2 regions of the Streptomyces sp. LS-MS-L19 genome follow, and region 1 is predicted to be linked to the other one. Evidence: predicted binding sites of a transcription regulator. Region 1 holds the regulator's gene; the other holds the start of a gene.
What was found. Region 1 encodes HrcA, which represses chaperone genes, less so after heat shock. Its sites were predicted from a motif close to TTNGCACTCNGNNNNNCNGAGTGCNAA; they were not measured.

Region 1 (14,721 bases):
TCGGGGGTCTCGTCCTTGTCGGGGGTCTCGAAGGGGCGGCCGTGGCGCTGCGGTCCGAACGGGGACGGGGTGGTCGCGGCGAGGGTGATCAGGTGCGGGCGGTCGCCGACCACGAAGGCGAGGTCGAAGACGTGCTCGTCGTAGACCGGGTCGAAGGAGCGGTTGGACAGGAACGCCAGGTGCTTGCCGTCGAGGGTGAAGGCGGGGGCGTAGTCCTGGAAGCGGAGCGGGGTCGCCTCGGTGACCGAGAGGTCGGTGGTGTTGGCGAGGCGGAGCTGGGCGAGCGGGCCGGGGCCGGGGTGCGACCAGGCGAGCCAGGCCGAGTCGGGCGAGAAGGTCAGGCCGCGGACGTCGCCGTCCTCGCTGCGGTCGACCTCGCGGACCTCGCCGGTCTCCCGTTCGACGAGCAGGACGCGGCCGTCGTGCGCGGCGACGGCGGCCCGGCTGCCGTCGGGGGCCATCGCGAGGCCGAGGACCCGGCCGAGCTGTCCGGCGGCGAGGCGGCGCGGGGTGGCGCCGGGGGCGAGTCCGGTGGCGGGCGCGAACTCCAGGGCGTCGTCGCCCTCGGCGTCCGTCACCCACACCACCCACTCCTCGCCCTCCGTGCGGAAGGTGCGCGGCAGCCGGGCCCGGACTCCGGGTTCGACGGCGAGGGCGCGGGCCGGTCCGGCGCGGTGGGTGACCCAGTGGACGGCTCCGCGGACGGCGACCGCGCTGCCGCGACCGGTGTGGTCGGGGGCGGCCGAGCCGAACCAGTGGGCGGCGTTGACCGGGAACGGCTGCCGGTCGGCGCGCTGGCCGCCGAGCCGGACCTCCAGACGGCGCGGTTCGGCGCCGTCGAGGTCGTCGAGGATCCACAGCTCACCGGCGGAGGAGTAGACGACCCGGGTGCCGTCTCCGGCGGCGTGCCGGGCGTAGTAGCCGTCGAGCGGGGTGTGGCGGCGCAGGTCGGAGCCGTCGGCGAGGGAGGAGTAGAGGGCGCCGGTGCCTTCGTGGTCGGAGAGGAAGGCGATCCGGTCGCCGGCCCACACCGGGTACTCAAGGTTTCCGTCCAAATCCTCGTGCAGCCGTACGAACTCGCCGTCGCCCTCGCGGTCGATCCACAGCTTGCCCGCCGTACCGCCCCGGTAGCGCTTCCACCACGCGGCCTCGCGGCCCATGGGAGCGGACAGCAGCACGGTCGCGGGGCCGTGGGCGACATGGCCGACGGGCCCGTAGGGCAGGGTGGTGCCGGGGCCGCCGTCGAGCGGGACGGTGTGCGCCCAGCTGCGGCGCAGGCTGGCCTGGCCGTGGGTGGTGATCGCGAGAACCTCGCCCTCGGGGGTCCAGCCGCGCACCTGGGTGCGGGAACTGCCCCAGTGGGTCAGCCGCTTGGACGGGCCGCCGTCGACCGGGGCGATGTGCACCTCGGGGGCTCCGTCGCGGGTGGAGGTCCAGGCGACGGTGGTTCCGTCGGGCGAGATGCGGGGGTGGGTGACGGGGACGTTGTCCGCGCTGACCCGCCAGGCGCGCCCGCCGTCGAGCGGCGCGAGCCACACGTCGTCCTCGGCGGTGAAGGCCACCAAGTCGCCCTGCAGATGCGGAAACCGGAGATATGCAGACGTCGCAGGCTGTGTCACCCGATCACCCTATGCACGCGCGGTCGCCGTGCACAGGGGTTTCGATCACTTGCCGTCGGGCCAGCACTGCGGGTCCCGCTGGCACCAGATGGTCTTCGTGACGGTCACGGTGACCGTGGGGCCGGGCTGCCGGGGGTTGTTGACGGGCGGGGTCGGGGTGGCAGTGCAGTCCCCGAGCCCGCTCACCCGGAACCACTGCTTCCCGCCCACGGTGGCGGTCAGGTCCCCGCGCACACACGCGCCGCTGACGGTCCGGGTCACCTTCCCCTTGACGGTGATGTCCTTGCCGTCCCGCGTCTTGCCGTCGCAGTCGACCGTGGCAACGGCATTCGCACTGGCACTCGGCGTCCGGCCACCGTCGTACGAGGCCGTACAGGTCAGCCAACTCACGTCGGCCTTCTGCCGGTCGAGCTCCTTGGTGACCAACTGGTCAGTGGTGTACGACACGGTCGCGGAACTGACCACCCCGGTCGGATCACAGGCGGAGAGCCCGCCCACGGCCAGCACGGCCACCCCGACCACACCCGCCACTCGCACCCCGCGCGGCCGACGCCAGTCCCGCCTCAACGCCACCATGGAGGGCAGCCTGCCACTGCGCACCGTCCGGCGGTAGGGCGCATACGGTCATTGGGCGCGCCGGTTGCGAGTGCCCCCGCGCCGACGGAAAGGACCGTCAGCCGCGCAGCAGCAGCCACTCCTGCAACTCCACCAGGTTGCCCTCCGGGTCCTTGAGGTGGGCTACGCGCATACGGTCCGTCATGGGGGCGGGGCCGTGCAGGAGGGTGGCGCCGCGGGAGGCGATCTGCTCGCAGTAGGTGTCCAGGTCGTCGACGCGGAGCACGACCAGGGAGCGGTGGCCGGTGGCCGTGCCGCCCAGTTCGTCCAGGACCGCGGCCATCATCGAGCGGTCCTGGAGCGCGATGCCGGCCGAACCGGTGGCGGGGCTGAACTTCTCGTAGGGCCCGTCCGCCGCCCCCGACTGGGGCTTGAGGCCGAGGACCTCGGCGTAGAAGCGGTAGCAGGCGGCGAAGTCGCTGACGAGCAGGCGTACTTGGGCGAGTTCCACGGGCGTTCTCCCAGGGGTCAGGACCAGCGGCCGGTGCGGCCGAGGAGCAGGGCGGTCGCCGCGGTCCCGGCGGTGGAGGTCCGCAGCACGGTCGGCCCGAGGACGTAGGCCCGCGCCCCGGCCTCCTCGAAGAGCGCCAACTCGTCCTTGGCCACGCCCCCTTCGGGCCCGACGACCAGCACGATCTCACCCTCGGCGGGCAGTTCGGCGGTGGCCAGGGGCTCACTGCCGCGCTCGAAGTCGGAGTGCAGTACCGCGGCGAAGTCGGCTTTGGCGAGAAGTGCGGCAACCTGCTTGGTGCTCGCCGCGTCCGCGACCTCCGGGAACCGGACCCGCCGGGACTGCTTGCCGGCCTCGCGGGCGGTGGCCCGCCACTTGCCGAGCGCCTTCAGACCCCGGTCGCCCCGCCACTGGGTGATGCAACGGGCCGCCTGCCACGGCACGATCGCGTCGACGCCGACCTCGGTCATGGTCTCCACGGCGAGTTCACCGCGGTCCCCCTTGGGCAGGGCCTGCACGACGGTGATCCGGGGGGCGGGCTCCGGCTCCTCGGCGACGGCGGCCCACCGGACGACCAGCCGGTCCTTGCCCTCGGCGGCGACCACCTCGCACACGGCGTAGCGCCCGGCGCCGTCGGTGAGGACGACCTCCTCGCCGGGCTGGAGCCGCTTCACGGAGACGGCGTGCCGGCCCTCGGGCCCGTCGAGGACGTACTGTCCGCCGCCGCCCGTGTCGAAGTGCTCGACCACGAACACCGGAGCGGTCATCGCAGGCCTCCCTTGGCCGACAACGCTGTCTGGGCGTCCGCGAGTTCGGCCGCGAGTATCTCCACGAGCTGCCCCGCGGGCAGGTCGCGGGCCATGCGGTGGCCCTGCCCCGCCCACAGCGCCATGCCCTGCGGGTCCTTGGCCTTGGCGGCGGCCTTGCGCAGCGGCGCGGTGAGGTGGTGGACCTCGGGGTAGGCGGCGGGCGCGTAGGGGCCGTGCTCGCGCAGGAAGCGGTTGACCAGTCCGCGGGCGGGGCGGCCGGAGAAGGCGCGGGTCAACTCGGTGCGGACGTAGAGGGGGTTGGTCAGCGCCTGCTTGTGCACGTCGGGGGCGCCGGACTCGTGGGTGGCGAGGAACGCCGTGCCGAGCTGGGCCGCGCTCGCGCCCGCGGCGAGGACGGCGGCGATCTGGCTGCCGCGCATGATGCCGCCGGCGGCGACGATCGGGATGGTCACGGTCTCGCGGATCTGCGCGACCAGGGACAGCAGTCCGAGCCCGGAGCCGTCCTGCTCGGGGATGTCCCGGTGGGTGCCCTGGTGACCGCCGGCCTCCACGCCCTGCGCGATCACGGCGTCGGCGCCCGCGTACTGGACGGCGAGGGCCTCTTCCGGGGTGGTCGCGGTGACCAGGGTGAAAGTGCCGGCCCGGCGCAGCGACTCCAGGGCCTCGGCGCTCGGGATGCCGAAGTGGAAGGAGGCCACGGGGACCGGGTTGTCGAGGAGTACGGCGAGCTTGGCGTCGTAGCCGTCGTCCCGTCCGCTGTCGGGATCGCCGAGCTCGGTGTCGTACCAGCCGGCCTCACCGGCCAGCTGGTGGGCGTACACCTCGACGGCGGCGGGGTCGGCATACTCGGGCTGCGGCATGAAGAGGTTGACGCCGAAGGGGCGCTGGGTGAGCCCGCGCAGCTGCTTGATGTCCTGGTACATCCCGTCGGCCGTCTTGTACCCGGCGGCCAGGAACCCGAGCCCGCCCGCATCGGACACGGCGGCGGCGAGCTGCGGCACGGAGACGCCACCCGCCATGGGGGCCTGCACGATCGGATGAGGGAAGAGATCGGTCAGTGCGGAGGACATGACGGCATGTTGTCACGTCCTCCGAACAAGTCCGAATCCGACCTTCACACCACTCACGTACGCCCGTTGAACGCGTCCTTCAACCGCGAGAACAACCCTTGCTGCCCCGGCTGGAACTGCCCCGTAGGCCGTTCCTCGCCGCGCAGCTTGGCCAGCTCGCGCAGCAGGCGTTCCTGCTCCGGGTCCAGCTTGGTCGGGGTCTGGACCTCGACGTGGACGATGAGGTCGCCCCGGCCGCCGCCGCGCAGGTGCGTGACACCCCGGCCGTGCAGCGGGATCGACTGGCCGGACTGGGTGCCGGGCCGGATGTCGACCTCCTCCAGGCCGTCCAGCGTCTCCAGCGGCACCTTCGTGCCGAGCGACGCCGCGGTCATCGGGATGGTGACCGTGCAGTGCAGGTCGTCGCCGCGCCGCTGGAACATCGCGTGCGGCAGCTCGTGGATCTCGACGTAGAGGTCACCGGCGGGACCGCCACCGGGACCGACCTCGCCCTCGCCCGCGAGCTGGATCCGCGTGCCGTTGTCCACGCCGGCCGGGATCTTCACGGTGAGCGTGCGGCGCGAGCGGACCCGGCCGTCGCCCGCGCACTCCGGGCACGGGGTCGGGACGACGGTGCCGAAGCCCTGGCACTGCGGGCAGGGGCGCGAGGTCATGACCTGGCCCAGGAAGGACCGCGTCACCTGCGACACCTCACCGCGACCGCGGCACATGTCACACGTCTGCGCGGAGGTCCCCGGCGCGGCACCCTCACCGCTACAGGTGGTGCAGACGATCGCCGTGTCGACCTGGATGTCCTTCGTGGTGCCGAAGGCCGCCTCGTCGAGCTCGATCTCCAGACGGATCATCGCGTCCTGGCCGCGCCGGGTCCGCGAGCGCGGACCCCGCTGCGAGGCCGTACCGAAGAACGCGTCCATGATGTCCGAGAAGTTCCCGAACCCACCGGCGCCGAAGCCGCCCGCGCCACCGCCGCCGGCCTGCGAGAGCGGGTCGCCGCCGAGGTCGTAGACCTGCTTCTTCTGCGGGTCCGACAGCACCTCGTAGGCGGCGTTGATCTCCTTGAACCGCTCCTGGGTCTTCGGATCCGGGTTGACGTCCGGGTGCAGCTCGCGCGCGAGCCGGCGGAACGCCTTCTTGATCTCATCCTGCGACGCGTCGCGGCGCACGCCGAGAACGGCGTAGTAGTCCGTGGCCACTTACGACTCCGCCAGGATCTGTCCGACGTACCGTGCCACTGCGCGTACCGCTCCCATCGTTCCCGGGTAATCCATGCGGGTCGGTCCGACCACGCCGAGCTTGGCGACTGCCTCGCCGCCCGAACCGTAGCCGACCGACACCACCGAAGTGGAGTTGAGTCCCTCGTAGGCGTTCTCATGACCGATACGGACGGTCATGCCCGAATCCCCGGCCTCGCCAAGGAGTTTGAGGAGGACGACCTGCTCCTCCAGTGCCTCCAGGACGGGCCGGATGGTGAGGGGAAAGTCATGTCCGAAGCGGGTGAGATTGGCGGTGCCGCCGATCATCAGCCGCTCCTCGTTCTCCTCGACGAGTGTCTCCAGGAGAGTGGAGAGCACTGTCGCGACCGTACCCCGATCCTCGACGTCGAAGCCCTCGGGCAGGTCCTCGACCAGCCTCGGCACATCGGCGAACCGGCGGCCCGCGACCCGGCTGTTGAGCCGCGCCCGCAGATCGGCGAGCGAGGCCTCCCCGAAGGGCGCCGGGCAGTCGACCAGCCGCTGCTCGACCCGGCCGGTGTCCGTGATCAGCACGAGCATCAGACGGGCGGGCGCGAGCGAGAGCAGTTCGACGTGCCGCACGGTCGAGCGGGTGAGCGACGGATACTGCACCACCGCCACCTGCCGTGTGAGCTGCGCCAGCAGGCGAACGGTCCGCGCCACCACGTCGTCGAGATCCACGGCGCCGTCGAGGAAGTTCTGGATCGCGCGCCGCTCGGGCGCGGTCATCGGCTTGACGCCCGCCAGCTTGTCGACGAACAGCCGGTAGCCCTTGTCGGTGGGGATCCGCCCGGCACTGGTGTGCGGCTGGGCGATGAACCCCTCGTCCTCCAGGGCGGCCATGTCATTGCGGACGGTCGCGGGCGACACCCCGAGGTTGTGCCGCTCGGTCAGGGCCTTCGACCCGACCGGCTCCTCGGTGCCGACGTAGTCCTGGACGATGGCGCGCAACACCTGAAGCCTGCGTTCACTCAGCAATTCGCGCACACCTCCAGAAGTCGTTCCCTTGGCGTCTCGCCTGGCACTCTGTCCGTCCGAGTGCCAGCGCTCCCCGGGCCAGTGTACGGCGGTGGGGTACTCCCTGGGCAAGGTCGGTCCTGCGGGGCGGGTTCCTGCCGTTAGCGTCGCGGTATGACGGTGACTTGGGAAGAGCTCGGGTGGGAGCGGGTCGCGACCGGCGTGGGGCGGTGCCGGCTGCCCGGCTGGGACTGCACGGCGGGCCTGGTGATCGGCGCGGGCACGGCCCTGTTGGTCGACGCGGGCTCCGGTCTCGCGGAGGGCGCCCGGCTGCGCGCCGAGGCCGAGGAACTCGCCGGCCACCGTGTGACCCATCTCGCGCTGACCCACCCCCACTTCGACCATGTCTTCGGGGCGGCGGCGTTCGCGGGGGCGGAGGTGTTCGGCGCGGTGGGCGCGGAGACGGTGCTGGCGGGACGCCTGGGCCGCGCGGAACTGCGGGCGGACGCGGTACGCAACGGCCTGGACCCGGCGGTCGCCGACGAGGCGGTGGACGCCCTCGTCGCTCCCCGCCATCACGTCTCCGGCGAGTGGACGCTCGACCTGGGCGAGGGCCGTCAGGTCCTGCTGGCCAACGTCGGCCCCGGCCACACCGCCCACGATCTCGCGGTCCTCGTCCCCGGCTCGCCGGAGGTGGTCTTCTGCGGCGACCTGGTCGAGGAGTCGGGCGAACCGCAGGCGGGCCCGGACGCCGTACCGCCGCACTGGCCGGCCGCCCTGGACCGCCTCCTCGACCTCGGCGGCGAGGACGCGCTGTACGTGCCCGGTCACGGAGCGGTGGTCGACGCCGCGTTCGTACGGTCGCAGCGGGACGCGCTGGCGAGGCGTTTCGGCGTGTCGCGTTAGCCGGCGGCGGGCTTCTCCTATCGTCATCCGAATGCGCCAGTACTCCGCCGACCTGACCCCTCCGTGGAAGAAGCCCAAGCCCGTCCCCGAGGTGCCGGCCGAGCCCGGCCTGGTGGTCGAGGAGCCCGGCACCGGCTTCTGCGGCGCGGTGATCCGCTGCGAGGCGGGCACGGTGACCCTGGAGGACCGCTTCGGCAAGCACCGGGTCTTCCCGCTGGAGCCCCGCGGTTTCCTGTTGGAGGGCCGGGTGGTGACCCTGGTCCGGCCTGCGGCCGCGTCTCCCGTACGACCGTCCCGTACCGCTTCCGGCTCGGTGGCCGTCCCCGGCGCACGCGCGCGCGTGGCCCGTGCCGGCCGTATCTACGTCGAGGGCCGCCATGACGCGGAACTGGTGGAGAAGGTCTGGGGCGACGACCTGCGCATCGAGGGCGTGGTCGTGGAGTACCTGGAGGGCGTGGACGATCTCCCGGCGATCGTGGCCGAGTTCGCGCCGGGCCCGGACGCGCGGTTGGGCGTCCTGGTGGACCACCTGGTGCCGGGCAGCAAGGAGTCCCGGATCGCCGCGTCGGTGACCAGCGAGCACGCGCTGGTGGTGGGCCACCCGTACATCGACATCTGGGAGGCGGTGAAGCCGTCGTCCCTGGGCATCGAGGCGTGGCCCCGGGTACCGCACGGCCAGGACTGGAAGACGGGCGTGTGCAAGGCGCTGGGCTGGCCGTCGGAGAACACGGGCGCGGTGTGGCAGGCGATCCTGAAGCGGGTCGGGTCCTACAAGGACCTGGAGCCGGAGTTGCTCGGGCGAGTGGAGGAACTGATCGATTTCGTCACGGCTCAGTGACGCCCACCTAGGGGCGCGGGGAACTGCGCGACAAGCCCCCACCGGCCCGCGGCCGCCACTCAACCGGACGCGGCACCCCCATCGGGCGCTCAGTCCACCAGATCCCGCACCACCGCATCCGCCAGCAACCGCCCCCGCAGCGTCAACACGGCCCGCCCCTGCTCATACGGCCCGGTCTCCAGCAGCCCCTCCCCCAGCGCCCGGCGGGAAGCAGTCAGCCCCTCCTCGCGCAGAAGACCGAGCGGCACCCCCTCCCGCAGCCGCAGCTCCAGCAGGATCCGCTCCACCCGCCGGTCCTCCTCCGACAGCAGCTCACGGCCCGCCCCCGGCGACTTCCCAGCAGCCAGCGCCGCCGCGTACGCGCCCGGGTGCTTCACGTTCCACCAGCGCACCCCGCCCACGTGCGAGTGCGCCCCGGGGCCGGCCCCCCACCAGTCCGCGCCCCGCCAGTACAGCTCGTTGTGCAGGCAGCGGCCCGCCTCCGAGGTGGCCCAGTTCGACACCTCGTACCAGTCGAACCCTGCCTCCGCCAGCACCGAGTCCGCGATCAGGTACCGGTCCGCGTGCACGTCGTCGTCGGTCATCGGGACCTCGCCCCGGCGGATGCGCCGGGCCAGCTGGGTGCCCTCCTCGACGATCAGCGCGTACGCCGACACATGGTCGGGACCGGCCCCGATCGCCGCCTCCAGGGACGCCCGCCAGTCGTCGTCGGACTCCCCCGGGGTGCCGTAGATCAGATCGAGGTTGACGTGCTCGAACCCCGCCGCCCGGGCCTCGGCCACGCACGCCTCGGGCCGCCCGGGGGTGTGGGTGCGGTCCAGCACCTTCAGTACGTGCTGCCGGGCGCTCTGCATGCCGAAGGACACCCGGTTGAAGCCGCCCTCGCGCAGGGCGGAGAGGTACGCCGGGTCGACGGACTCCGGGTTCGCCTCGGTGGTGATCTCCGCGTCCTCGGCCAGCCCGAACTCGTCGCGGATCGCCGCGAGCATCCGTACGAGATCCCCGGCGGCCAGCAGCGTCGGCGTACCGCCCCCGACGAACACCGTCCGCACCGGCCGCGGGTCGTCGCCCAGCACCTTGCGGGCCAGCCTGATCTCGTCGATCAGGGTGTCCGCGTAGTTGTCGCGGGAGGCCAGCACCCCGCCCGTGCCGCGCAGCTCGGTCGCCGTGTAGGTGTTGAAGTCGCAGTAGCCGCAGCGGGTCGCACAGTAGGGGACGTGCAGGTAGAAGCCGAGGGGGCGGTCGACGGAGCCGGTGAGCGCGGACGCGGGGAGCGAGCCGTCGTCGGGGACGGGTTCGCCGTCGGGGAGTGCGGAGGGCATGTCCTCCATTGTCCAGCACCCCGGCGGGGACCTACTCCGCCTGGAGCACCAGCAGCGCCAGATCGTCCTCCGGCGGGCGCGCCCCGAACTCGTGCACCAGCCGCTTGATCCGTTCCGCGATCAGCTCGGCGTCGAGGCCCGCGCAGCCCGCGAGCGCGTCCGCGAGCCCGTCCTCGTCGTCGAACTGCCGGCTGCCGCTGCGCCGCTCGGTCACCCCGTCGGTGACGCACAGCAGGCTGTCGCCGGGCCGCAGCTCGAAGGTCTCGCTGGTGTACGTCTCGTCCTCGACGACCCCGAGCAGGGTCTGCGGGCGGGCTGCCGTACGGACCTGGCCGCCCGCCCCGAGCAGCAGGGGCAGCGGGTGGCCCGCGGAGGCCAGGGTGCAGCGCACTCCGCCGTCGAAGGGCACGAGCTCGCCGTAGAGGAGGGACAGGAAGCGGGTCTGCGGGCCGTCCCCGGGGTGCGGGGGGCGGCCGCCGGCGGAGGCGAGGGCCCGTGCCGCCGCGTCGGCGGCCTCCGTGGCGTCGTCGAGGAGCAGCTGGTTGAGGCGGTCGAGGACGTCGGCGACGCGGTAGCCCTCGCGGGCGAGCAGCCGGAGCCAGGGGCGGGCCAACCCGATCACCACGGCGGCCTCGGGGCCCTTGCCCTGCACATCACCGACGGCGAAGCACCAGCGGCCGTCGCCGGCCGGGAAGAGGTCGTAGAAGTCGCCGCTGGGCCCGCCCTTGTCGCACGGCTCGTACACCAGGGCGCTGCGCACACCGGGTATCTCGGCCACGGCACCCGGCAGCAGCCCGCGCTGGAGCACCGCGCTGATGGTGGCCTGACGGGCGTACTGACGGGCAGCCCCGATGGCGAGCGCGACCCGCCGACTGAGGTCCTCGACAAGCCCGGTGATCTCATCGGGAATCCCGGCCGGCCCGGCCCGCCCGATCACCAGGGTGCCGAGCGGGCGACCACCGGCGGTGAGGCGGTAGGCGAGGGCGGAGCCTTGTGAGGGGGTGGGGGTGGGGGTGGGAGGGGAGGCGGGGCCGGAGCCGGGCGAGGAGTCGGGGCCGTGCGCGGAGGCGGGCGGGGAGCCTGGGGCTGAGCCGGGCGTGGAAGCGGGCGGGGAGCCTGGACCTGAGCCGGGCGTGGAGGCGTGCTGGGAGCCTGGGCCTGCGCCGTGCGCGGAAGCGGGCGAGGAGGCGGATCCAGAGCCGGGCGAGAGGTCGGACCCGGCGACGGGCCAGGAGCCGGGCCCGGCGGCAAGCGGGGAGCCGGACCCGGCGGCGAGCGGGGAGCCGGTGGTGGGCGCGCCGAGGGCCTCCGTCGGCCAGGGGAAGGGGGCGGGGCCCACGCGGTCCGGGCCGCCGGGCAGTCGTGGTGGCTCCTTCTCCAGCACCCGTTTCAGGTCCTCGATACGGCTCTCGCTGCTGTGCCACACCCGGGCCAGCCGGGGCCCCGGCGCACCGCTGTCGCCCCAGCCCCCGCCGCTGTCCGCCTCACCCGGGCGGGAGGAGCCCCAGCGCCCGGCGACCTCGTCCTCCAACCACACCGCACACCAGTCGGCCAGCCGCGGCACGATCAGCTGACCGGCCAGCGCGGCCACGAGGTTCTCGTCCAGCTGCCCGGCCAGCAGGTCGGACGCCTCGGCGAGGAAGGAGAGGGCACCGCGGTTGAGCCAGTCACGGTCCTGCTCCCAGGCCGGAACTGCGGTCGAGGGTGAAGCTGAGGGCGTGGTCGGGACCAGGGACGCTACCGAGGACGGAATCGAAACCGAAACCGCGGCCGAGAGCGAGGGCGCACCCGAAGTCGATTCCGCGGCCGACAGCGAGGGCGCACCCGAAGTCGATTCCGAGGCCGAGAGCGAGCGCGCACCCGACGTCGATTCCGAGGCCGACGCCGAGCCGGGCCCCGAACCCGCGGTGGACGCCGAGCCGCCTGCCAGCGAGGCCACCGACCCCGATCCCGGCACCAACCCCGATCCCAACGCCGGCCCCGGCGCCGACGGCTCGCTCGCCGTCACCGCCCCCTCCGGCGCGAGCACCCCCGGCCCACACATGTCCCCGTCCTCCCCCGCATACGCCTGGATCCCGTCCACCGCCTCCTTCCCCCCGGCCGGCACCCGTGCCCACACCGTCTTGGCGCCCGTCCGATACGTGATCCCCCAGGACTCGGCGAGCGCGGCGACGAGGCGCAGTCCGCGCCCGTACTCCGGTATGCCGTAGGGCGTCTCGGTGTCACCGTCGCGTGGGGCGCGCGAGGGGTGGTGGTCGAGGACCTCGATGACGAGGCCACCGGTGTGCGTCTCCAGCCGGCAGTCCAGCTCCACCTCTGTGCCGGCGTGCACGACGGCGTTGGTGACCAGCTCGCTGACGACCACCACGGCGTCGTCCGACTGCCGGTCGGTGAGGAACTCGGTTCCGGGCAGGGCGAGTTCGGCCCATTCGCCCAGCGCGGCCCGTAACAGCGCCCGGGCCCCGCCCGGAGTGAGCGGACTGCCGGGGAAGGTGGCACGGACGTGCGCCACGGCGGGCGCCCCACCGGCGCAGGGCGCACACGTGTCGGCCCCACGGGCAACGGGTTCCCGTTGCGCAGGAATGGCCCCCATGTCCGTCTCCCCGAGCAGTTCGGACGATTACGCCTCTCGATGCGGACAGAGTGACAGACTGGCCACGCCCATAAGCGCCGAGTTACCGAAGTGGGCCGCCATGAGTGAGAACAGTGGTACGCCTGTGTTCGAAGAAGGACAGAAAGAAGCCTGGATTCGAGCATCGGACCTACGCCCTCTGCTCGCCGCGATGACCGCTGCCCGGGACGGCGACTTCCGCCGGATGCCGGAGGCAGGCGACGGGATCGTGGCCGAACTGACGGCCATCTTCAATCAACTGGTCGACCGCAACGTCCACTTCACCGGTGAGGTCAACCGGGTGAAGCGGGAGCTGGTGCGGCACGGCCGGCTCGACGAGCGGCTCTCCCCCAGCCCGGGGCAGGGCTCGTGGACCTCCCGGGTCAACGACGTGAACCAGCTGCTCGACGCCCTGGTGGCCCCGGCCGCCAACGCGACCCGGGTCCTGGACGCGGTGGCCGGCGGCGATCTGACCCAGCGCGTCGACCTGCACGACGGCAACCGCCAACTGCGCGGTGATCTACGGCGTCTGGGCCGGGCCGTGAACAAGATGGTCGACCAGCTCTCCCTGTTCACCGGCGAGGTGACCCGGGTGGCCCGCGAGGTCGGCACCGAAGGGCGGCTGGGCGGCCGGGCCAAGGTGACGGGTCTGTCCGGCAGTTGGCGGGATGTGACCGAGGCGGTCAACACCATGGCGTCCCGGCTGACCGCCCAGGTCCGTGACATCGCCCTGGTGACCACGGCGGTGGCCCGCGGCGACCTGACCCGCACGGTCACGGTCGAGGCGACCGGCGAGCTGCTCGAACTGAAGCTGACCGTGAACACGATGGTCGACCAGCTCTCCGCCTTCGCCGACGAGGTGACCCGCGTCGCCCGCGAGGTCGGCACCGAGGGGCAGCTGGGCGGCCGTGCCCAGGTGCGGGGCGTGTCCGGGGTCTGGAAGGACCTCACCGACAACGTCAACTTCATGGCGTCGAACCTGACGTCTCAGGTCCGGAACATCGCCCAGGTGACGACGGCCGTCGCCAACGGCGACCTGTCCCAGAAGATCACCGTGGACGCGCAGGGCGAGATCCTCGAACTGAAGTCGACCATCAACACGATGGTCGACCAGCTCTCCGCCTTCGCCGACGAGGTGACCCGCGTCGCCCGCGAAGTCGGCACCGAGGGCAACCTCGGCGGCCGGGCCCAGGTGCGAGGCGTCTCCGGCGTCTGGAAGGACCTCACCGACAACGTCAACTTCATGGCGGACAACCTGACCTCGCAGGTCCGCAACATCGCTCTCGTCTCAACCGCCGTGGCCCAGGGCGACCTCGGCAAGAAGATCACGGTCGAGGCGAAGGGCGAGATCCTGGAGCTGAAGTCGACCATCAACACCATGGTCGACCAGCTCTCCGCCTTCGCCGACGAGGTCACCCGCGTGGCCCGCGAGGTCGGCACCGAAGGAAACCTCGGCGGTCAGGCGCAGGTGCGGGGCGTGTCTGGCGTCTGGAAGGACCTCACCGACAACGTCAACTTCATGGCCCTGAACCTGACTTCACAGGTGCGGAACATCGCCCAGGTGACGACCGCCGTCGCCAACGGCGATCTGTCGAAGAAGATCACGGTCGACGCCCGCGGCGAGATCCTCGAACTCAAGGACACCGTCAACACGATGGTGGAGCAGCTGCGGGCCTTCGCGGACGAGGTGACCCGCGTGGCCCGCGAGGTCGGCACCGACGGCCGGCTCGGCGGGCGGGCCCAGGTCCTCGGCGTCTCCGGTGTCTGGCGGGATCTGACCGACAACGTCAACTACATGGCCGACAACCTGACGTCGCAGGTCCGGAACATCGCCCAGGTGACGACCGCGGTGGCCAACGGCGACCTGTCCAAGAAGATCGACGTGGACGCGCGCGGCGAGATCCTGGAGCTGAAGACCGCCATCAACACCATGGTCGACACGCTCTCCTCCTTCTCCTCCGAGGTCACCCGCGTGGCCCGCGAGGTCGGCTCCGAGGGCCAACTCGGCGGCCAGGCACGGGTCGAGGGCGTGTACGGCACCTGGAAGCGCCTGACGACCAACGTGAACGAACTCGCCTCCAACCTCACCACCCAGGTCCGCGCGATCGCCGAGGTGGCCTCCGCGGTGGCCCAGGGCGACATGTCCCGCTCGATCACCGTGGAGACACAGGGCGAGGTCGCCGAGCTCAAGGACAACATCAACCTGATGGTGGCCAACCTCCGCGAGACGACCCGCGCCAAGGACTGGCTGGAGTCCAACCTGGCCCGCCTGGCCGCCCTGATGCAGGGCCACCGGGACCTCATGGAGGTCGCCGACCTGATCCTGCGCG
Region 2 (14,721 bases), 1.4 Mb from region 1:
CCAGCGAGGAGAGCTTCCGGCAGGCCTTCGAGTACGCCCCCTCCGGCATGGCCATCGCCGAGATGGGCGGCGACCAGCACGGCCGGATCCTGCGCACCAACGACGCCCTGTGCCGCCTGCTGGGTCGCCCCGCCTCCGCGATGCGCCGCTACTCCTTCTCCGACCTCGTCCACCCCGAGGACATAGGCACCCTGCTCCGCACCTCCGCGGAGGGCGGGCGCGCGGAGCTCCGCCTCGGCCGCCGGGACGGCACGTACATCTGGGTGTCCCTGCGCAACTCGGTGGTCGCCGACGCCGCCGACGGCCCGCGCTTCCTGCTCACCCATGTCGAGGACATCGGGGAACGCAAGCAGCGCGAGATGCAGCTCGCCCACCGCGCCTCCCACGACTCGCTGACCGGCCTGCCGAACTCCGCCGAACTGCGCGCCCGGCTGTCCTCCCGGCTCTGTCAGCGCCCCACCCACACCGGCGCCCTGGAGCCCATCGACGCGGCCTTCGGCCACCCGGCCTTCGACGCGGGCGGCCACGGCTTCGACTTCCGGCAGGGTGGCGCGGAGGCCTACGACACCTTCGACCACCATGTGCACACCGCCGCCCCCCAGGGGGAGCGCGACGACGGCACCAAGGGGCTCGCGGTGCTCTTCTGCGACCTCGACGGCTTCAAGTCCATCAACGACCGGTTCGGGCACAACGCGGGCGACGCGGTCCTCATCGAGGTCGCCCGGCGGCTGTCCCAGTGCGTCCGCGACGGCGACACCGTGGCTCGGCTCGGCGGCGACGAGTTCGTGATCCTCGCCGACGGGCTCGGCAAGGCCGACGCCGCCGACCTCGCCGTACGCCTGCGCAACGAGATCATCCAGCCCATCCGGGCCGAGGGACGGGCCGTGCGGGTCGGTGCCAGCTTCGGTATCGGCTGGGCGCACTGCGGCATGACCGCGGACGAAGTGTTGAAGTCCGCCGACGAGCGGATGTACGTCGAGAAACGATCTCGTCCCAAACAGCACAGACGCGCGGGCTGAGCCCCAGGTCAGCGAGCCGATGCGATCCGAGTCACCCGTTTGGGCCATCAGGAGCGGGTAGGCTCGCCATTCTGACTCCACGTATCGCATCCGATCGCACCTGCTTGAGGAGTACCAAGGGATGACGTCCGGCAACAACGGGGCGAGCACGCCCGAGGACGACGACCCGTTCGGCTACCTCTACGCCGACGGCCAGGCCAACGGGGCCCAACCGCCCTCCGGCGGCTACGGCTACCCGAACTCCGTCAACAGAGTGCGCGCGGTCGGTCAGCGCCAGTACGGCCAGCAGCCGCAGGCTCCCACCGCGCCGACCGCGGCGTACGGCCAGGTCCCGCAGCAGCAGGGCGCCTACGGCCAGCCCAACGCGCACTACGCCGCCCCTGAGACCCTCCCGGGCTCGGCCCCCACCACCCAGCAGCCCATGCCGGGCCACAGCTCGGGCGGCGGCCGCGGCGGCGGTCCCAACACCAAGGGCCTGCTGATCGGCGCGATCGCGGTGGTCGCCGCGGTCGTCATCGGTATCAGCGTGGCCATGCTGGGCGGCGACGACGACAAGAAGAACACCGGCAACGAGGCGGCTACGACGCCGAGCGCGTCACAGAGCTCGGAGCCGAGCCCCTCGGCGTCCTCCACGGACGCGGCGGCCGACCTTCCGCAGGCCGACGTCAAGACGATGCGGCTGGAGGGCGGCCCTACCACCGCGTCCGACGTGAAGGGTGCGAAGTCCGACGGGGGCGTGTACGTCCAGGGCTTCAACCAGGTCGGCGCCTCGGTCACCTGGACCGTCAACGGCATCGAGAAGGCCGGCGTCTACCGGGTCTACGTCCGCTACGGCCTCCCCGCCGAGGACGCCAACGCCACGGTGACGGTCAACGGGAAGCCCTCCTCCCGGCCGCTGAACATGAAGAACTTCGGTGGGCTGCCCGCGAACCAGTGGCAGGAGACCTGGGCCCAGGTCTCCCTGACCAAGGGCACCAACACGATCCAGCTCTCCTGCCAGCAGGGCAACCAGTGCAACGCCCTGCTCGACCAGTTCCGGGTGACGGAGAACGTGGACCAGTAGGCGTCACGCCGCGCTGATCTCCCCCGTCACCGTCACCCTCGCCAGCAGGTCCTCGTAGGCCGCACGGTCGAACTCGCCTGCCACCGGAGCCAGTACGGTCGCCGCCGCCAGGGCGACCGCCCTCGACAGGCGGTCCGGCCACGGGAGTTGCTGCACCAGGCCGGACAGCAGGCCCGCCGCTACCGAGTCGCCCGCGCCGGTCGGGTTGCCGTGGAGGTGGGTCGGCGGGGTGGCTCGCCAGCGGCCCTCGGGGGTCGTCGCGAGGAGGCCGTCCCCGCCCAGGGATGCCACGACCGCCCGCGCTCCCCGGCGCCGCGCGTCCTGGGTCGCCCGGAGCGGGTCGTGGGAGCCCGTCAGTTCGGCCAGTTCGTCGGCGTTCGGCTTGAGGATGTCCGGGCGGGCGGCGACCCCGCGGCGCAGTGCCTCGCCGCTGGTGTCCAGCAGGACCGGCACCCCGGCCGCCTTCGCCGTGCGGATCAGGCCCGCGTACGCGCCCACCGGCACCCCCGGCGGCAGGCTCCCGCACAGGGCCACCGCCGAGACGGACGGCACGAGATCCTCGTACGCCTCCTGGAAGGCGGACCACTCCGCCTGCGTCACCGTGGGACCCGGTTCGTTGAGCTGCGTGGTGTCGCCGGACCGCTCGTCCACGACCGCGATCGTGCGCCGGGTCGCGCCGGTGACCGGGACCAGCGCGTCCACCAGCCCCGGCACGGTGGTGAGCCGGTCCTGGACGGCACGGCCGGTCGCGCCGCCCGTGAAGCCGGTGACCGTCACCTCGTGGCCGAGCGCGGCCAGCACCCGGGCCACGTTCAGCCCCTTGCCGCCCGGGCGTTCGACGACCTCCGTGACCCGGTGGCTGGTGTGCGGCCGCAGCGACCGTACGCGATAGGTGATGTCGAGAGCGGTGTTCAGCGTGACCGTGAGGATCACCCGGGCCGACCTCCCCCGAATACAGACGGACATGTGCCCGGCCAGTCTCCCAGGACGATCCCCGGGTCAACAGCTGGACACATCACCCCAGTTGGGGATCGACCACCCATTCACCCCGGCGCATGACGCCCTTGAGGTCGAATTGATGGTCGAGAAGGACCAGGTCGGCGTCCTTGCCGGGCTCCAGGGAGCCGATGCGGTCGGCCATCCCCAGCAGCCGGGCCGGGTTGGCGGAGATCGCGGCGACCACGTCCTCGACGGGCAGCCCGTCCACGGTCACCGCCCGCTTGAACGCGCGGTCCAGGGTGAGCGTCGATCCGGCGATCGAGCCGCCCTCCACGAGCCGGGCGACCCCCTCGCTGACCTCGACCTCCAGCGGGCCGAGCATGTACCGGCCGTCGCCGAACCCGGCCGCGTCCATCGCGTCCGTGATGAACGCCACCCGTGCCGACTCCGCGTGGTGGAACGCCAGTTGCAGCGCGGCCGGGTGCAGATGCGTGCCGTCGTTGATCAGCTCGACCGTGATCCGCTCGTCCTCCAGCAGGGCGGCGATCGGGCCCGGCTCGCGGTGGCCCAGGGGCGGCATCGCGTTGAAGAGGTGCGTGGCCACGGTCGCGCCCGCGTCGATGGCCTCCACGGTCTGCTCGTAGCTCGCGTCGGTGTGGCCGATCGCCGCGATGACGCCGTGCTCGGCGAGCAGCCGTACGGAGTCGAGGCCGCCGGGGAGTTCGGTGGCCAGCGTGACCATCCGGGCCTGTCCGCGCGCCGCGTCGATCAGCTTGCGGACCTCCGCGGGGTCGGGGTCGCGCAACAGCGCCTCGGAGTGCGCGCCCTTGCGGCACGGGGAGATGAAGGGGCCCTCGAAGTGGATGCCGGCGAGGTCGCCCTGCTCGGCGAGCTCGGACAGGAGGCCGGCGCGCTGGGCGAGGAAGTCCATGTCGCCGGTGACGGTGGAGGCGACGAGGGTGGTGGTGCCGTGGATCCGGTGGGTGTGGATTCCCTTGAGGATCTCTTCGGGGGTGCCCGAGGTGAAGGAGGCTCCGCCGCCGCCGTGGTTGTGCAGGTCCACGAAGCCGGGGACGAGCCAGTAGCCGGTTACGTCAATGACCTGGGCGTTCTCTGGGGCGGTACCGGTGATGCGGGTGCCGTCGATGATCACTTGGCCGTCTTCGACGGTTCCTGTGGGGAGGACGACCGTTGCGCCGGACAGGACGAGGGGCGCCTTGCCGGTTGCGGGGTGCGGGTCGTGTGTGGTTGATCGCGCAGTTCCCCGCGCCCCTGGGTGGGCTGCCATCAGCGCGTTCCCTCCGTACCGTCGGTCTTGTCCAGGAGATCCCAGGCCAGGAGGCCGGCACCCAAGCAGCCCGCGGTGTCGCCCAGGGCCGCGGGGACGATCGTCGGTGGCTTCTGGAAGGTGATCCGCTGCCGTACCGCTTCCCTCAGCGGTGTGAACAAGGTTTCCCCCGCCTCCGCCAGGCCGCCACCGATGATCAGGGTGCGGGGGTCCAGGAGGGTGAGGGCGGTGGTCAGGCCGTCGGCCAGGGTGTCCACGGCGTGCTGCCAGACCTCCCGGGCCTTCGGGTCCTCGGCGTCCACCGCTCGCGCGCAGTCCGCAGCGTCCGCCTCCGGGGTCCCGGTGACCGCGGCCCAGGCCTCGCTGACCGCGGCTGCGGAGGCGTAGCGCTCCAGGCAGCCCCGCTGGCCACAGGGGCAGGGGATGCCGCCGGGCCGTACGACGATGTGGCCGATCTCGCCCGCGAAGCCGTGCGCGCCCGCCTCCACCCGGCCGGCGATGCCGATGGCGCCCGCGATGCCGGTGCCCAGGGCGACGAAGAGGAAGCGGTCGGTGCCCTTGCCCGCGCCGATGCGGCCCTCCGCGAGACCGCCGGTGCGGACGTCGTGGCCGAGGGCGACCGGGGCGCCGCCGAGGCGGTCGGTGAGCAGCGTGCGCAGCGGGACGTCCCGCCAGCCAAGGTTGGCGGAGTAGGCGGCGACGCCGTGCTCCTCGTCGACGATGCCGGGGACGGCGACGCCGGCCGCGAGCGCGGGGGCCCCGAACCGCTCGGTGCCGTACGCGCGCAGCTCGGCGGCGAAGTCGAGGATGCCGTCGACGACCGCGTCCGGTCCGCGCTCGCGTCCGGTCGCGCGGCGGGCCCGGTGCAGGAGCTCGCCGCCCGCGCCGACCAAGGCCGCCTTCATCCCGGTGCCGCCCACGTCGAGGGCGATGACATGTCTCACGGGGGACAGTGTGACCCTTGGACCCGTGAGAGGTCTAGTCCACTTACGTGGTGTAGACCTTAGGACGGAGATATGTATGACTTTTCGAAAGTTTTCGAACGTAGGTTTGGGGCGGTTGTCGGTGCGGCGGCGTAGGACGGGAACGATCGCGGCGGTGTCCGCACTGGGGATGACGGCGGTGCTGGGAGGCTGCGGGCTGGGCGGCGGATCGGACGAGGTGACGCTGAAACTGGTCGCCGCCGACTACGGCGACAGCTCGGCCAACAGCTCCCGGAAGTACTGGGACAAGCTCGTCAAGGAGTACGAGGCCAAGCACTCCGGCGTGAAGATCGACGTCAGCGTGTACTCCTGGACCGACGTCGACCGCGAGGTCAAGGAGCTCGTGGACGCCGGCGAGGCGCCCGACATGGCGCAGATCGGCGCCTACGCCGACTACGCGGACAAGGGCCTGCTCTACAAGGCCGACGACCTGATCGGCATCCGCGAACAGGCCGACTTCGTCGCGCAGCTCGGTGCCGCCGGGCGGATCAACGGGATGCAGTACGGGATGCCGTTCGCCGCGTCCACCCGGCTCCTCTTCTACAACAAGACCCTCTTCGCCGACGCCGGGCTCACCCCGCCCAAGACGTGGCAGCAGCTCGCCGCCGACGCCGAGGCGCTCAAGGCGGACGGGGTGAAGTACCCGTACGCGCTGCCGCTCGGCCCGGAGGAGGCGCAGGCCGAGACCATGCAGTGGCTGCTGAGCGGGGGCGGCGGCTACATCGACTCCGTCGGGACGTACGGCATCGACTCCGACGAGAACGTCGCGACGCTGACCTGGCTCAAGGACGACCTCGTCGACAAGGGGCTGACCGGGCCCGTCGCGCCGGAGAACCTCAACCGGGCCGCCGCGTTCTCGGCGTTCGCAGCGGGGGACGTCGGCATGCTCAACGGGCATCCCTCGCTGATGAAGACCGCCGCCGCGAAGGGGGTGAAGTTCGGGATGGTGCCCATGCCGGGCGCCGACGGGCCGACCAAGAACTCCATGGGCGTCGCCGACTGGATGATGGCCTTCAAGAAGAACGGCCACGCCGAGCAGGTGGGGGACTTCCTCGACTTCGTGTACAGCGAGAAGAACGTGCTCGCCTTCTCACGGGAGTACGACCTGCTGCCGGTGACCAACTCCGCGTCCACGGCGATGAGCCGGGCCTCCCGGGACGCCGACCTCAAGCCCTTCCTCGACGCCCTGCCCGCCTCCGAGCTGCCGCCGGTGGGCAAGACGTCCTGGGCGTCGGTCAGCGCGGCCGTGAAGAAGCGGATCGGGTCGGCGGTGAGTCCCGGCGGCAGCCCCGACGCCGTGCTGCGGGAGCTCCAGCTGACCGCCCAGAACGCGGAGTAGCCGCGCTGTCGGTGGCGGGGGTTACGGTTTCCGGCATGGAGCATCCGGAGCTGGACCGCAGGGAGCGGGACGTCCTCGCCCTGGAGCGCCGCGGCTTTTCCGGCCCCGGCGCCAAGGAGCGCGCGATACGCGAGGAGCTGGGCCTGGCGCCGGTGCGCTACTACCAGCTCCTCAACGCCCTGCTGGACGACGAACGCGCCCTGGCCTTCGACCCGGTCACGGTGAACCGGCTGCGGAGGGTGCGCGAGGCCCGCCGCTCGGAGCGGTAGCCTCCGGCGGCCGCACGGGTCTCGAAGGGCCGGGCTTGCGGACGGGTACCGGGGTGAGCCGGTGCGGTGGCCCGCTGCCGGAGGCGACGGAGCGAGCGGGCGTCGGCCTAGCAGGCTTGGCCGAGCAGGTGCCCCGTCCGCCGAGCCGGACGGCCCCGGGACCTCCGGCCGTCCGGTGGTGGGACGGGTCAGCCGAGTCGGTCCGCCAAGTCGCGCAGCAACCCCACCACGCCCTCCGGGCCGTCGACCACCAGGTCGGCCCGTTTGCGCAGTTCCGTGACCTCGTCGCTGCCGCTGCACACCAGGAGGCCGGGGGTGCCGGTGGTGCGGAGGTCTTCGACGGTGGAGAAGGCCGGGAGGTCGCCGAGGTCGTCGCCGCCGTAGAGGACGGAGGTGGCGGACAGCTCGCGGACGTGGGTCAGCAGGGCCACGCCCTTGTCCATGCCCGGTGGCCGCAGCTCCAGGACCAGCCGGCCGGGCTCCACGATCAGGCCGTGCCGGACGGCCAGGTCGGTGAGCGGGGTGCGCAGGGCGTCGAAGGCGGCCTGCGGGTCGGGGGCCCGGCGGGTGTGGACGGCCACCGCCCGGCCGCCCTTCTCCTCGATCCAGGCGCCGGTGCCGTCGAGGAGGGCGGGCAGTTCGGCGCGGACCGCCGCCACCCCAGGGTGCGGTTCAGGTGCCGTGACCTCACCCGTGGCCGCGTCCCAGCGCTCCGCGCCGTAGTGGCCGAGGACCGTGAGGTGTTCCAGACCGGCGACCCCCGCGAAGCCGCCGTAGCGCACCGCGACCTCGGCCGGGCGGCCCGTGATCACCGCCACGGACGCCACCTTCGGGGCGAGGGCGGCGAGGACCTGGACGGCCTCGGGGTGCGCCCGCGCCCGCTCCGGATCTGCCACGATCGGTGCGAGCGTCCCGTCGAAGTCGAGCCCGATCACCGCGCCGCGCGGGTGCGAGAGGAGCGCCTGGAGACCGTCGCGGCCGGCGGGGGTGCTGGGCGTCGGAAGGCTCATGCGTCCAGTGCCTTCAGCGCGTTCAACTGGTCCAGGAACCACTGGGCCGGAGGCAGCGCGGTGGCCGCCGCGGCCAGCCGCTTCGCGCCTTCGGCGCGGTCGTGGGCCGGCAGGGTCAGGGCCTCGTGCAGAGCCGTCGCCGTCTGCTCCACGTCGTACGGATTGACCGTGATCGCGTCCTCGCCCAGCTCCTCGTGCGCCCCGGCCTCCCGCGACAGCACCAGCGCGCACCCCTCGTCGGAGACCACCGGCACCTCCTTCGCGACCAGGTTCATGCCGTCGCGGATCGGGTTGACCAGGGCCACGTCGGCCAGCCGGTACGCGGCGAGCGAGCGCGCGAAGTCGTCCTTGACGTGCAGCACGACCGGCGTCCAGCCCGGTGTGCCGAACTGGTCGTTGATCTCGTCCGCGACCCGCTGCACCTCGGCGGTGTAGTCCCGGTACACCGCGAGGTCCTGCCGGGACGGGTACGCGAACGCCACGTGCACGACCCGCTCCCGCCACTCGGGCCGCGACTCCAGCAGCCGCCGGTAGGCCAGCAGCCCGCGCACGATGTTCTTCGACAGCTCGGTGCGGTCCACCCGCACGATCGTCTTCCGGCCCGCGCCGATCTCCTCGCGCAGACCGACGATGCGTTCCTCGACATCGGCCGCGTGCGACCGCTCCCGCAGGAAGTCCGCGTCCGCGCCCAGCCCGTGCACCCCGACCTGCGTGTCCCCGAGCCCGTCCACGACCGCGGCGCAGCAGGCCGTGAACGCGTCCGCCCACCGGCGGGTGAGGAAACCGAGCCGGTCGGCGCCGAGCATGCCCCGCAGCAGCTGCTCGGCGATGTCGTCCGGCAGCATCCGGAAGTAGTCCACCGGCGCCCACGGCGTGTGCGAGAAGTGGCTGATCCGCAGGTCGGGACGGAGCTCGCGGAGCATGCCCGGCACCAGGCACAGGTGGTAGTCCTGCACCAGGACCGCCGCCCCCTCGGCCGCCTCCTCCGCCAGCGCCTCCGCGAAGGCGCGGTTGTACGTCTCGTACGACGCCCACTGGCGCCGGAACTCCGCGTCGAAGACCGGCTCCAGCGGGGTCTGGTAGAGCAGGTGGTGGACGAACCAGAGCACCGAGTTGGCGATGCCGTTGTACGCGTCCGCGTGCACGTCGGCCGGGATCGCGAGCATCCGCACGCCGTCCTCGCCGACGCCCTGCCGGACGGCCTCGCGGTCGCCGTCGGAGAGCGCCGAGCACACCCACAGGGCGCCGGCGTCGGGGCCGATGGCCGAGAGGCCGGAGACCAGGCCGCCGCCGCCGCGCTTCGCTTGCAGCGAGCCGTCAGCGCCTGCGTCGTACGAGACGGGGCCTCGATTGGACGCGACCAGTACGTGGGCGTTGTGCGAGGGAGCCATGACTCGACATCTAGCCCAGGGTGCAACCGCTCAAACGTTCCCGTGGGCGCATGGTCGGCTGCGGGCCGGTGGGGGCTTGGCGCGCAGTTCCCCGCGCCCCTGGTAGGTCTACGCCGCCCTTCGTTTCATGTACTCCGGGATTTCCGTCATCGGTGGGCGTTCCTCCGTGTCCACCGAGTACGTCCGTGGCTCGAAGCCGTTCTCGCCTCGTTCGAACTGGGTCAGGGACGGGCGGATCAGGTGGCCTCGGGCCAGTCTGAGCTGGGCCGTGCGGTAGATCGCCGCCGACATGCGGCCCAGGGCCTGGCCGTCCTGGTGGCGGTGTTTGCGGACGCCGACGTCGACCTGGGCGAGGGCGTCCAGGCCCACCAGGTGCAGCGCGTCGACCAGCATGCCCAGCTCCACGCCGTACCCGACGGGGAACGGGAGCTGTTCGAGGAGGCTGCGGCGGGCCGCGTACTCGCCGCCCAGCGGCTGGACGAACCCGGCCAGCTGCGGCCAGTGCATGTTCAGCAGCGGGCGCGCCATCAGCTCGGTGACCCGGCCGCCCTGGCCCGCGGCGCCGCCCAGGGGACGGTCGTACATGCCCTTGACCAGGTCGACCCCGGGATCGGTGAGCAGCGGGCCGACGATGCCGGAGACGAAGTCCGAGGAGAACTCCTTCAGGTCGGCGTCGATGAAACAGACGATGTCCCCGCGGGTGACCAGCAGGGAGCGCCACAGCACCTCGCCCTTGCCGGGCACGGCCGGCAGGTGGGGGAGTATCTCGTCGCGGTGCACGACGGTGGCGCCGGCCGCGGCCGCGACCTCGGAGGTGCGGTCGGTGGAGCCGGAGTCGACGACGACGATCTCGTCGACCAGGGGCACCTGCTGCATGAGGTCGTGACGGATGACCGCGACGATGTCACCGACGGTCTCCTCCTCGTTCAGCGCCGGCAGCACGACACTGACCGTCTGCCCGCTGCGCTGCTTGGCGGCCATGATCTGGTGGAGCGGGCGATCGGTCACCGACCAGGAGCGGGTGCTCAGCCAGCGCTCGACTTCTTCCAGCACGTAGGCGGCTCCTTCGTGTGTGGTCCGTGTGATCCGTCTCGCGGTTCGGACGGACTATCTCAACTGTCCTGGTTGTCGGTTACAGTCTTGAACAACGCGGGTGACCATCGCATGTCCTGGACGGCCCGCCGACCACAACTTCATACCGCTCATCCAGAGGGGCAGAGGGATACGGCCCGATGAAGCCCCGGCAACCCTCCAGTCGGTTCTCGTAGATCACTGTTGATCGTTCCGCGAGGCTCCCGGCTAGGGAAGGTGCCAAATCCGTCTCACGGCGAAACGCGTCGTGAGGAAGATGAGGAGAAAGGGCCTCGCCTCCATGGCTGCGCAGACTGTTGCAAGCACCACGAACTCCGTCGACCTGGGTCCCGCCGCGGCACTGAGCTGCCGCGAGTGCGGCCACCGCGTCCCGCTCGGCCCGGTCTTCGCCTGCGAGGAGTGTTTCGGCCCGCTTGAGATCGCGTACGACTTCTCGGCCTACGAAACCGAGGAACTCCGTAAGAAGATCGAGGCGGGACCTTCCAACATCTGGCGCTACGCCCCGCTGCTGCCCGTCCCCGCGGACGTGGCGGACAAGCCCAACATCAACCCCGGCTGGACCCAGCTCGTCAAGGCCGACAACCTCGCCCGCGAGCTCGGCGTCACCGGCGGACTGTATGTGAAGGACGACTCCGGCAACCCGACGCACTCCTTCAAGGACCGCGTCGTCGCGCAGGCCCTGGAGGCGGCACGCGCGTTCGGCTTCACCACCCTGTCCTGCTCCTCCACCGGCAACCTCGCCGGCGCGGTGGGTGCCGCCGCGGCCCGCGCCGGCTTGCGCTCGTGCGTGTTCATCCCGCACGACCTGGAGCAGGGCAAGGTCGTCATGGCCGCGATCTACGGCGGCGAGCTCGTCGGCATCGAGGGCAACTACGACGACGTGAACCGCTTCTGCTCCGAGCTGATCGGCGACCCGGCCGGCGAGGGCTGGGGCTTCGTCAACGTCAACCTGCGGCCCTACTACGCCGAGGGCTCCAAGACGCTGGCGTACGAGATCTGCGAGCAGCTCGGCTGGCGGCTCCCCGACCAGCTGGTCGTGCCGATCGCCTCCGGCTCGCAGCTCACGAAGATCGACAAGGGGCTCCAGGAGCTGATCAAGCTCGGGCTCGTCGAGGACAAGCCGTACAAGATCTTCGGCGCGCAGGCGGAGGGGTGCTCCCCGGTGTCCGTCGCGTACAAGGCGGGGCACGACGTCGTACGGCCGCAGAAGCCGAACACCATCGCCAAGTCGCTGGCGATCGGGAACCCGGCGGACGGGCCGTATGTGCTGGACATCGCCCGGCGCACGGGGGGTGCGGTGGAGGACGTCAACGACGAGCAGGTCGTGGACGCGATCAAGCTGCTGGCCCGGACCGAGGGCATCTTCGCGGAGACCGCCGGTGGCGTGACCGTGGGTGTGACCCGCAAGCTGATCGAGAACGGTGTCCTCGACCCGACGAAGACCACGGTGGTGCTGAACACCGGCGACGGTCTCAAGACCCTGGACGCGGTGGCCGGTACCGGGCTCACCGCCACGATCCGTCCGAACCTCGACTCTTTCCGAGAGGCTGGCCTCGCATGAGCGTCAACGTCCGCATCCCCACCATCCTGCGCACCTACACCGGCGGTCAGGCCGAGGTGCAGGCCGAGGGTGGGACCCTCGCCGAGGTCATCGCCGATCTGGAGAAGAACCACACCGGTATCGCGGCCCGCGTTCTCGACGACCAGGGCAAGCTGCGGCGGTTCGTCAATGTGTACGTGAATGACGACGACGTGCGCTTCGAGCAGGGGCTGGAGACGGCGACGCCCGACGGGGCCGGAGTCTCGATCATCCCGGCGGTCGCCGGCGGGTGACCGTATGACTGGTCATTACCTTCGGTAATAGTGATGACCGAGTGTTCAACTGATTGCCCCCTCCGTGAGAGAAGCGGAGGGGGCAATTCTCTATGGTTGAGCGCGGTACAGTTGGGGAACCAGCGGCATTCTCCTTGCCGCACGCATATGAGTTCTCGCTCCACATGCGATGAGAAGTAGCCAAAGTGTGTGCGTCTTATGCGCCTTATGCGCCCTTTATGGGGCCCGACTTGCCCCGAATTCGGGCGAATTCTCACTACATTCCGGACCCCTTCCGTCCAGAATTCTCGTCCGATTGACCTGTTGCAGACGGCAGTTGGACAGATACATTCAGCCGCGGTCGACGCGTTCCGGCGCACGCCCCCAACCATGTGGGGGGTGAGGTCTGACCCGGATCCGCGAAGTGCGGATCCGTGCAAGGGCCAGTAATAGGGGAGTTAGGCATGGCTCAGGGCACCGTCAAGTGGTTCAACGCGGAGAAGGGGTACGGCTTCATCGCGGTCGACGGTGGTGCGGATGTATTCGTCCACTACAGCGCGATCCAGATGGACGGTTACCGCACCCTTGAAGAGGGCCAGCGGGTCGAGTTCGAGATCTCGCAGGGTCAGAAGGGGCCGCAGGCGGACATGGTCCGTCTCGCGACTGGCTGAAGCACGCGCCGGGTAACAACAGCGTCGTTCTTCTTTTCTTCGACGAAGGGCTCGTACCCCATGGGGAGTCATGGGTACGGGCCCTTCGGTATGTCCGGGGGCGGGGTCGGGGGCGCGCCGGGGGCCGCGCCGGGCCCTGGCCAGTACCCGAGAGGCGCTTGCACTCGCAGGGGTCGAGTGCTAATCATTGGCGTTAGCACTCTGAAGGTGAGAGTGACAACGAAGGACCGGGTCGGTGAGGCCCGCAGGCCGGGTGGGGAAGGAACCCACGAGGTGTGCGAGCCGTCCGTCGCGGGCGCGGGCGCGGTCCGAAGGAATCACCCCCAGTCCTGGAGGGACCACTTCACATGGCCAAGATCATCGCGTTCGACGAGGAGGCGCGGCGCGGCCTCGAGCGCGGCATGAACCAGCTCGCGGACGCCGTCAAGGTGACGCTCGGCCCCAAGGGCCGCAACGTCGTCCTCGAGAAGAAGTGGGGCGCCCCCACGATCACCAACGATGGTGTCTCCATCGCCAAGGAGATCGAACTCGAGGACCCGTACGAGAAGATCGGCGCCGAGCTGGTCAAGGAAGTCGCCAAGAAGACGGACGACGTCGCCGGTGACGGTACGACCACCGCGACCGTGCTCGCCCAGGCCCTCGTCAAGGAAGGCCTGCGCAACGTAGCCGCCGGCGCCAACCCGATGGCCCTCAAGCGCGGTATCGAGAAGGCCGTCGAGGCCGTCTCCGCCGCCCTGCTCGAGCAGGCCAAGGATGTCGAGACCAAGGAGCAGATCGCTTCCACGGCCTCCATCTCCGCCGCCGACACCCAGATCGGCGAGCTCATCGCCGAGGCGATGGACAAGGTCGGCAAGGAAGGCGTCATCACCGTCGAGGAGTCCCAGACCTTCGGTCTGGAGCTGGAGCTCACCGAGGGTATGCGCTTCGACAAGGGCTACATCTCGGCGTACTTCGCCACCGACATGGAGCGGATGGAGGCGTCGCTCGACGACCCGTACATCCTGATCGCCAACTCCAAGATCGGCTCCGTCAAGGACCTGCTCCCGCTCCTGGAGAAGGTCATGCAGTCGGGCAAGCCGCTGCTGATCATCGCCGAGGACGTCGAGGGCGAGGCCCTGTCGACCCTGGTCGTCAACAAGATCCGCGGCACCTTCAAGTCCGTCGCCGTCAAGGCCCCGGGCTTCGGTGACCGCCGCAAGGCCATGCTCGGCGACATCGCCATCCTCACGGGCGGCGAGGTCATCTCCGAGGAGGTCGGCCTCAAGCTGGAGAACGCGACCCTGGACCTCCTGGGCCGCGCCCGCAAGGTCGTCATCACCAAGGACGAGACCACCATCGTCGACGGTGCCGGTTCCTCGGACCAGGTCAACGGCCGCGTGAACCAGATCCGCGCCGAGATCGAGAACAGCGACTCGGACTACGACCGCGAGAAGCTCCAGGAGCGCCTGGCCAAGCTCGCCGGTGGCGTCGCCGTCATCAAGGCCGGTGCCGCGACCGAGGTCGAGCTCAAGGAGCGCAAGCACCGCATCGAGGACGCCGTGCGCAACGCGAAGGCGGCCGTCGAGGAGGGCATCGTCGCCGGTGGTGGCGTGGCCCTGCTCCAGGCCTCCGGTGTCTTCGAGAAGCTGGAGCTGGAGGGTGACGAGGCGACCGGCGCTGCCGCCGTCAAGCTCGCCCTGGAGGCCCCGCTGAAGCAGATCGCCGTCAACGCCGGCCTCGAGGGCGGTGTCGTGGTGGAGAAGGTGCGCAACCTGACCCCGGGCCACGGCCTGAACGCCGCGACCGGCGAGTACGTCGACCTGGTCAAGGAAGGCATCATCGACCCGGCGAAGGTCACGCGTTCCG

Region 2: groL (chaperonin GroEL) is a predicted target of HrcA. The motif match lies at 13,070-13,096, and genes of this name have one in related genera.

Annotation. Positions count from the first base shown of each region.
Region 1 covers NZ_JBYCLL010000001.1:3,262,479-3,277,199, forward strand. The annotation lists gene AC2XR2_RS14410 (S41 family peptidase) at 1-1,619, opposite strand, end outside; gene AC2XR2_RS14415 (hypothetical protein) at 1,665-2,195, opposite strand; gene AC2XR2_RS14420 (VOC family protein) at 2,293-2,685, opposite strand; gene AC2XR2_RS14425 (16S rRNA (uracil(1498)-N(3))-methyltransferase) at 2,703-3,452, opposite strand; gene AC2XR2_RS14430 (nitronate monooxygenase) at 3,449-4,525, opposite strand; gene dnaJ (molecular chaperone DnaJ) at 4,579-5,718, opposite strand; gene hrcA (heat-inducible transcriptional repressor HrcA) at 5,719-6,735, opposite strand; gene AC2XR2_RS14445 (MBL fold metallo-hydrolase) at 6,889-7,620, shown strand; gene AC2XR2_RS14450 (DUF3097 domain-containing protein) at 7,652-8,458, shown strand; gene hemW (radical SAM family heme chaperone HemW) at 8,548-9,780, opposite strand; gene AC2XR2_RS14460 (SpoIIE family protein phosphatase) at 9,812-12,292, opposite strand; gene AC2XR2_RS14465 (HAMP domain-containing protein) at 12,474-14,721, shown strand, end outside.
Region 2 covers NZ_JBYCLL010000001.1:4,631,580-4,646,300, reverse strand. The annotation lists gene cdgB (diguanylate cyclase CdgB) at 1-1,019, shown strand, start outside; gene AC2XR2_RS20655 (carbohydrate-binding protein) at 1,141-2,082, shown strand; gene AC2XR2_RS20650 (1-phosphofructokinase family hexose kinase) at 2,086-3,015, opposite strand; gene nagA (N-acetylglucosamine-6-phosphate deacetylase) at 3,098-4,309, opposite strand; gene AC2XR2_RS20640 (ROK family protein) at 4,309-5,253, opposite strand; gene AC2XR2_RS20635 (ABC transporter substrate-binding protein) at 5,375-6,631, shown strand; gene AC2XR2_RS20630 (DUF3263 domain-containing protein) at 6,667-6,900, shown strand; gene otsB (trehalose-phosphatase) at 7,089-7,910, opposite strand; gene AC2XR2_RS20620 (alpha,alpha-trehalose-phosphate synthase (UDP-forming)) at 7,907-9,301, opposite strand; gene AC2XR2_RS20615 (glucosyl-3-phosphoglycerate synthase) at 9,410-10,354, opposite strand; SAM riboswitch class I at 10,501-10,656, shown strand; gene thrC (threonine synthase) at 10,674-11,954, shown strand; gene AC2XR2_RS20605 (MoaD/ThiS family protein) at 11,951-12,226, shown strand; gene AC2XR2_RS20600 (cold-shock protein) at 12,670-12,876, shown strand; gene groL (chaperonin GroEL) at 13,224-14,721, shown strand, end outside.